2 linked regions of the Natranaerobius thermophilus JW/NM-WN-LF genome follow. The protein of the gene in region 1 interacts with the protein of each later gene in a pairwise test. Links are inferred from orthologs where the notes say so. Each region holds a gene or a part of one and is shown in the gene's direction. Other genes may lie near its edges.

Region 1 (4,031 bases):
GGAAATATCAGGAGTGATTTCCCGATTTATCTAAGAAAAAATGACAGATTTATAACAGGTGAATATGGACATGGCGAGAATAGTATAGACATTAATACTGTTAGTGGTACAACAAAAATTGCTAGAAATAAATAACTAGTATTTAATTAAAATTGTTGATAGATTATTTAAAGTGATTCGTTCCATTTGGTGTATACAATGAATTAATCGGGATTTTAATTGGACTATTCAGGAAATAAGCCAGGAAACTATATAAAGCTATTGAATTGTGAATTTACTTAATTTATTTAAAAATTTAGAAGGAGGTGAGTAGAATGCGAATGTTAGTTGAAGGCACTGAATTAGAACACGGTACAGAATGTTTTATTAATTGTGAAGAACATTGTGGTGATTGTGATGAGAAATGTTTTGATCTTTGTGCGATATTTATGTAAAGGAGCTCAACTTCTGGCGGGCCAAAAAGAGAAGCGTTGAATGTTGATAACTCTAGAGTTCAATTTTATTTAAAAATTTAAGTGAACCTCTCATGACTAAAGTCACGAGAATGCGTGGCGACTGGTTCAAACCGGGTTGTATAAAAAGACCCGGTCTTAATTATGTTTTCATATATAAACAAAAGCTATAATTTAAATAATAAGTATCAATAAACACAATTTCAATTATAATCAGCTATCAATTAAAATAGTAACTGGAAGATATTTCTTTCACAAACTTTTTGAGAGGAGGGATTAATATTAACGAGAAGAGGATTATTATAATTACAGGAATAGTTTTCGGCCTTTTGGGTGGAGGTTTGGTGTTACTAGGTAATCCAGATAACATGGGTTTTTGTATCGCCTGTTTTTTAAGGGATATCGCTGGTAGTTTAGGGATGCATCAGGCTTCTGTAGTACAGTACATACGCCCGGAAGTAATTGGATTAATACTTGGTGCTTTTATTATTTCTAAGGCTAATGGAGAATTTCGTCCAACAGCGGGATCAGCTACTGCTACTAGGTTTTTATTGGCAGTATTTATCATGTTTGGGGCATTGATTTTCTTAGGATGTCCGCTTAGAATGGTGCTAAGGCTTGCAGGAGGAGACCTAACCAGTTTACCGGCTTTTCTAGGTTTTATTGTGGGCATAATAATAGGAACGGAGTTTTTGAAAAATGGCTTCAATCTGGGCAGGAGTTACAGGCAGAGTTCTTTTGAAGGATACATTGCACCATTAACTTCAGTAGTTCTTTTATTATTACTTATTATGGCACCGGGAGTTCTAATTTTCAGCCAGGAAGGTCCTGGGTCCTTGAGTGCTCCCATTGTAGTGTCATTAATAGCGGGACTGGTTGGTGGAGCTCTAGCCCAGCGTTCTCGTTTGTGTATGGCAGGCGGAATTAGGGATATATATCTAATAAGAGACTTTACTTTATTTACTGGCTTTATATTCATTTTCATAGTGGCATTAGTCTTTAATTTGATTGCAGGGCAATTTCAACTAGGTTTTGAGGGTCAGCCTGTAGCCCATACAGATCACTTACTTAGCTTTTTAGGTATGGCTCTTGTGGGTATTTGTGCAATTCTATTAGGTGGTTGTCCTTTGAGACAGTTGATTTTGGCAGGATCCGGTGACGGTGATGGAGCAGTAGCCGTATTTGGTATGATAGTCGGCGGCGCTTTGGCACACAATTTAGGTGTAGCTGCCAGTCCCGAAGGTGTTAGCACCGAGGGAATAATAACACTGATTATAGGATTTATATTTGTTTTGGTAACCGCGTTTATGAATATGGAGACTATTGGTTTAAGCAGTAGTTCAAAAGTGCGACAATAGGAGAAATTAAAGGAGGCGGTTGTTATGGCTGAGAAAGATGTGAAAACAGTAGATGCTAGAGGGTTTTCTTGTCCCCAGCCCGTGATTAATACTAAAAAAGCTCTTTCAGAAGAATTTGATGAGCTGCAGGTTCTTGTAGACAATAATATCGCCAAAGAAAATGTTTCTAGATTTGTTAATTCCAAAGGGTTTGATGTTAGTGTGGAACAAGATGGTGAAGAGTTTGTATTAAAGATTTCTAAGTCGTAAAAATTTCTAATTCATAAAAGTTTCTGTCTTAAAGACCATAAGAAATAACTGGAAAATATTCGTTTAAAACTACGAATAGAAATCAGAATTATAAAAACACCCTGTTTTGGCTTTTTTAGATTTCTTCGCCTTTCGGCTTGTTGACTTGTTGCCGACAAAAGCAGGGTGTTTTTTATTTTGACGTTTCTCTGTTTATGGAGAGATCGTTGTTCATGAACTCGAGCTCTAATTCCATGGCTCAACATTGGCTTCCCAATTACTGTCTTCGATGGTGATTACTATATTTCCGTGATAATCATTTCTATAAATTTTGGCACCATTATCTTCAAGACGACTTAGGACTTCATCATGGGGGTGATCGTATCTATTATCTTCTCCTACTTGAATCACAGCAGCTTCTGGATCTACTATTTCTAAGAAATCTTCACTGGTACTGGTCTCTGAACCATGGTGTCCAACCTTTAAAATATCACTTGGTAATAATTCTGAGTGATTAGCGATTATTTCTTTTTCTGCAGGGATTTCTGCATCACCGGTTAGTAAGATAGATTGCTTACCGTAGTTGATATTTAGAATTAGGTTTAGATCATGAACTTCCACTTCCTCTGCCTCTCCTTTCCCCTCGGGCGGATAAATGAACTCTGCTTCTAGACAACTTAAATCTAGAGTATCCCCTGTTCTAGCTATCTGAAAGTCCGAATTTTTGTTGGCCAGGTCATAGTATTCTTGATAAGTTTGGGTGTCATGTTCGTATCCACTGTCATAAGTCACATCAACTTCAAAGTTTTTGTATATATCAGTTAATCCTCCTATGTGATCGGCGTGAGGATGAGTTGCAACTACTTTGGCTATTTCATTAATCTCTAATTCTTCAAGATAGGTGACTACAGTTTCCCCTTCCCAGTTTTGACCGGCATCAACTAATATATGGCTGTCACAAGGAGTTTCAATAAAAATCGCATCTCCTTGTCCCACGTCTATAAAATGTGCAATTAGTTCTTCAGATTTAACAGGATCAGAATTTTCTTGTTTATTTTTCTTGTTATTTGTAGCTTCTTTTGCAGTTTCCTTTGGATCGGTAGTATAATCCTGGCTTTTTTCCCGTGCCTTTTGGTATGATTGTACCTTTTCTTTGACTTCTGCAAAGTCACGGTTAAATGCTTTTTCTGGTATATCCAAAACTACTGTATTTGTAGCACTGTTCCACCTGGCTTCAGCTGTGAGCACTTCCTGGGCAAACTCCAAAGGAATGTAGGTCCTGTTTTCTTGTAATATTATTGGATCTGCCAGTTTTCTTTTAGAATTGTTTACAGTGATTTCTTTACTATCGATGGGAAACTCTATGTATTTGTCTTCAAAAGAAATTGAAGTAATTTGTTTTTCGCCATTCCAATTCAATTCTCCACCAAGGGGTTCAAATATAAATCTTGCTGGAATCAAGACTTCGTCAGCTGGTTTAATTGGATTAACTGTTATATTTAAGTCTTGTCCATCTATTTTGAAATCTACTTGTTTAGGGGGTTCTCTCGCTATATGAACAAGATAAAAAATAATTGCTATAACTGTTAAAACGTAAATTAATTTTTTCATAGCCACTCACCCCAGTCATTGCCTAATTGCCTGATAGCCTTGCACAATATTATTAATTTACCATGTTATAATTTCTTTGTGAACCTCTTATGACTAAAGTCACATGAGTGCGTGACGACTTCCTCAATGAGTAATCCTATAGCATTAAAAGTACTCAAGACTTGTCAACATGGATAAGGACTGCATAATTATGACGAAAGCTTGGGCCATGGAGTTAATGGTTTTCCCGTATGGGGGTGATATCCGCAATGACGGAAAACGTTGAAAGATTAAAACAGGAGATTAAACAGCTTGAAAACAGTATAGTGGAGCTAAGAACAGAGCTTCACAATACCAAAAATTTAGTTGAAAAGCATAATCAACTTCGGGAAACTATTGTGGA
Region 2 (4,290 bases), 2.4 Mb from region 1 along the record:
TATGGTTGAAAAACATTTAATCAGTCCGTTACTTGCAAAAGAAGATAGAAATAGTGCTGTAATTCTCAGCCAGGATGAAGACATTAGCATTATGCTCAATGAAGAGGATCATATTAGAATTCAGTGCCTGTTTCCTGGATTACAACTAGAGAAAGCCTTTGAAATGGCTGATCATATTGATGATTTAATTGAAGAATCGGTCGATTACGCCTTTGACGAAGAACTGGGTTTTATGACAGCATGCCCTACCAATGTTGGCACGGGAATGAGGGCTTCAGTTATGCTACATTTACCAGCTTTAGCTATAACCGGTCAAATTAACAGAATCTTGTCAGCAGTAGGGCAAGTAGGCCTAGCAGTCAGAGGATTATATGGTGAAGGGTCTGAAGTGGTTGGAAACATATTTCAGATATCCAATCAAATAACCCTGGGACAATCTGAACAAGATATGATTGAGAATTTGCTGGGAGTTACGAAACAAATAGTTGAGCAAGAAGAGCAAGCCAGGAAAAAATTAGAAGAAGATAGTGAGTTAAAAGTTGCCGATAAAGCAGGACGTTCCTTTGGGCAGTTGAGTTATGCTAGAATTGTCACCACAAAAGAAGCCCTAGATCTATTGAGCCAAGTAAGATTAGGTGTGGATATGGGCTTATTAAAAGAAGTAGATGCTACAATTTTAGATGATCTAATGGTTCTAATCAGACCGGCCAACTTACAGAAAATAGCTGGTAAGGAACTAGAATCAGGTGAGAGGGATACCAAACGAGCGGAAATTATACAGAAAAGAATAAATATGAATACAGATAAACAAGAATAAGGAAATTACTATTTAAAGCGGGGTGATAGTATGTTTGCTAGATTTACTCAAAGAGCCCAAAAAGTCATGGCTCTATCACAAGATGAGGCGAAAAGACTAAATCATAATTATATAGGCACTGAACATTTACTACTGGGTCTTATTAGAGAAGGTGAAGGAATTGCTGCCCAGACCTTCAAGAACTTAGGAGTTGATTTGGAAGAAGTTAGAGAAGCTGTGGAGAATTTAGTACAACCGGGTGAAGAACAAGTTAGTGGAAATGTGGGCTATACACCCAGGGTCAAAACAGTAATTGAACTATCTATGGAAGAGGCACGGCGAATGGGTCACAACTATATAGGAACCGAGCACTTATTGTTGGGATTAGTTAAAGAAGGAGAAGGTATAGCCGCTAAGGTACTTCAAGAATTAGGTGTTGACTTAGATAAAGCCCGGGAAGAAGTGCTAAAAATAATTGGTGGTAGTCAGCAGCCAAAAGGTCAAGCCAATTTTGGTCAGGCTCAAAATCCCAAAATGGCAAATAGAGACAAAACACCTACTTTAGATAATTTTGGAAGAGACCTGACTAAACTAGCTGAAGAAGGCAAACTAGATCCGGTGATTGGACGTAAAAAGGAAATTGAACGGGTTATCCAGGTATTAAGCAGAAGGACAAAGAATAATCCTTGTTTAATAGGTGAACCAGGAGTAGGTAAAACTGCTATTGCTGAAGGTTTAGCCCAAAAGATAATTGAAGGTGAGGTACCCAAGATACTCGAAAACAAACGAGTTGTCACTCTTGAATTGTCTGCAGTGGTTGCAGGAACAAAATATAGAGGTGAGTTTGAGGAAAGATTACGTAAATTGATTGATGAATTAACTGATAGTGGTGAAGTTATTATCTTCATTGACGAAATCCACACTATGATTGGCGCAGGTGCCGCTGAGGGAGCTATCGATGCTTCAAATATTCTCAAACCAGCTCTAGCAAAAGGGGAACTACAATGCATAGGTGCAACTACCCTTGATGAATATCGAAAATATATTGAAAAAGATTCGGCCCTAGAGCGTCGTTTCCAGCCAGTTACCGTTGATGAACCTAGTAAAGAAGCAACTGTTGAAATACTTAAAGGTTTAAGAGATCGTTATGAAGCTCATCATAGAGTTCAAATAACAGATGACGCCATTGAAGCTAGTGTGAAAATGTCAGACAGGTATATTACTGATAGATATTTACCTGACAAAGCTATAGATTTAATTGATGAAGCTGCTTCTAATGTTAAACTTAAAACTAATACTGCACCGCCAGATATGAGGAAACTGGAAGAAGATCTTGAGGAAATAGAAAAAGAAAAAGAAGCTGCAGTTAAAAGTCAAGATTTTGAACAGGCAGCCAAATTAAGGGATAAAGAACAAGAAATTAAAAAAGAGTTAGAAGATATGGAAAAAAGCTGGGAGAAAAAACAGTTGTCCGACGAAGCTCAAGTAACTGAGGAGGATATAGCTAGAATTGTGTCGGATTGGACTGGAATACCTGTAAAGCGCTTGGCCCAGGAAGAAACCGAACGTCTGTTGAATATGGAAGACGCTCTCCACCAACGAGTTGTAGGTCAAGAAGAGGCGGTCCAGTCGGTATCAAATGCTATTAGAAGAGCACGCTCTGGTCTAAAAGATCCCAAAAGACCTATTGGCTCTTTTATATTCCTTGGGCCTACAGGGGTAGGAAAAACTGAACTTGCCAGAGCTCTGGCTGATGTGTTATTTGGCGATGAAGATGCTATGATTAGATTAGATATGTCAGAGTATATGGAAAAGCACACGGTTTCGAGACTACTAGGGTCACCACCGGGATACGTAGGCCACGAAGAATCTGGACAGCTAACGGAAAAAGTTCGTCGCCGCCCTTATTCGGTTATTCTACTTGATGAGATAGAAAAGGCCCATCCAGAAGTCTTTAATACATTGTTGCAAGTTCTAGAAGATGGTCGCTTAACTGACGCTAAAGGTAGAACTGTAGATTTTAGAAATACTGTTATAATTATGACCTCCAATGTAGGAGCAAACTTAATTAGAAATGAAAGCAAGGTAGGTTTCAAACCTCAAACCAGTGAAGATTCATATAAAGAAATGAAAGATAATGTTATGAGTGAACTTAAGAACTCATTCCGACCAGAGTTTTTAAATCGAGTAGATGAAGTAATCGTTTTCCATGCACTTGAAAAAGAACATTTATCTGACATTGTGGAACTAATGCTAGAAGAATTGAAGGAAAGAATGGCCGAATTTAACATGAACTTAGAGTTTACGGAAGAGTCTAAAAAACATTTGGCAGAGCAGGGCTATGACCCTACCTACGGAGCCCGTCCTTTACGCCGTGTAATTCAAAAGCAAGTAGAAGATGTCTTATCTGAGAAAATGCTAAGCGGCGAGTTTGCCCACGGTGAAACAGTTGTTATCGATGCCGAAGACAATGAACTAAGCTTTAAAAAGAAGTAACTAATGAAATATTAATAAAAAACGGGGCAAATGCCCCGTTTTTTATTATTTTATTTTTATTGACTATTTGAAGGAATAGTATTAGTTTTTGTCGAATCATGGTGGAAGGTCAATGGAGGTGAATCTAATGAAAAAAGAACAATTTGTAAAAGATATCAATGTTGGAGATAAAATAGATGCTCCTTTTGTAGTCGTTGAAAAAAAGATGATGGATTTTAATACCCAGAAAAAAACTGGGGAAAAGTTTATGTTACTGCGCTTACGAGATAATACTGGCACCATTAAGGCCGTTTTGTGGGAACGGGCTGAACAGACAGCTAATTATGTGCATGAAGATACTATTGTCTGGGTGAAGGGAAAAACTCAGGAATATAAAGGAGTCCAAATAATAATTGATGAAATCGAAGCTATAGCTGAAGATATTGATCTGACTCCCTTTGTCCCCTCCAGTTCTATAGGAAGTGAAGAGCTTAAAAAAGAATTACGAAAAACTATCAAAAATATCAATAATAAATACTTGACCGAGCTACTTAATACAATATTTGAAGATCAAAAACTTCTTAGTTTATATCTCAAGGCCCCAGCAGGCAAGAAAGTGCATCACAATTATCTGGGGGGCTTGGCGGAACACAGTTTAGAAGTTATCAAAATAGTTTCATCAATGTATCAGCTGTATCAAGATAGAATTAACTGGGATCTTCTTGTTACAGGGAGCTTACTCCATGATATAGGTAAAATTTACGAATATGATTTAAATAGTCCTAGTTTTCAAATGACTGATAGAGGAAAACTATTGGGACATATTGCATTGGGAGAAGAGTTGATAAGGTCTAAAATTGATAGATTATCGTATTTTCCCGAATCACTGGCTGTGGAGATTAGGCATATGATTTTAAGCCATCACGGAGAGAAAGAATGGGGTTCTCCAGAAGTCCCAAAAACCTTTAACGCTTTATGTTTATTTTATGGAGATCTGATTAGCAGTCGGCTAAATCAGG

The links. Proteins that work in one complex are often made in the same cells at the same time.
Region 2: the proteins of NTHER_RS12345 (region 1) and NTHER_RS00825 interact in binary tests that used the Escherichia coli proteins (3 or more experiments, as listed by UniProt). The link is inferred for Natranaerobius thermophilus JW/NM-WN-LF from one-to-one orthologs.

Annotation. Positions count from the first base shown.
Region 1 is NC_010718.1:2,607,062-2,611,092, reverse strand. Bases 662-3,446 are described here. They hold NTHER_RS12345 (sulfurtransferase TusA family protein), read left to right. Parts: upstream 662-1,834; coding sequence 1,835-2,059; downstream 2,060-3,446. Other genes in these bases: NTHER_RS15390 (stalk domain-containing protein), read right to left, coding at 2,285-3,446; yedE (YedE family putative selenium transporter), read left to right, coding at 716-1,810. Outside these bases: NTHER_RS12355 (DUF4097 family beta strand repeat-containing protein), read left to right, coding at 1-135; more of NTHER_RS15390, read right to left, coding at 3,447-3,649; NTHER_RS12335 (hypothetical protein), read left to right, coding at 3,898-4,031. UniProt on the Escherichia coli protein: Involved in thiosulfate metabolism.
Region 2 is NC_010718.1:168,270-172,559, forward strand. What follows is about bases 526-3,569. They hold NTHER_RS00825 (ATP-dependent Clp protease ATP-binding subunit), read left to right. Parts: upstream 526-847; coding sequence 848-3,292; downstream 3,293-3,569. Other genes in these bases: NTHER_RS00820 (protein arginine kinase), read left to right, coding at 526-817; NTHER_RS00830 (3'-5' exoribonuclease YhaM family protein), read left to right, coding at 3,420-3,569. Also shown: more of NTHER_RS00820, read left to right, coding at 1-525; more of NTHER_RS00830, read left to right, coding at 3,570-4,290. UniProt on the Escherichia coli protein: Part of a stress-induced multi-chaperone system, it is involved in the recovery of the cell from heat-induced damage, in cooperation with DnaK, DnaJ and GrpE. Acts before DnaK, in the processing of protein aggregates.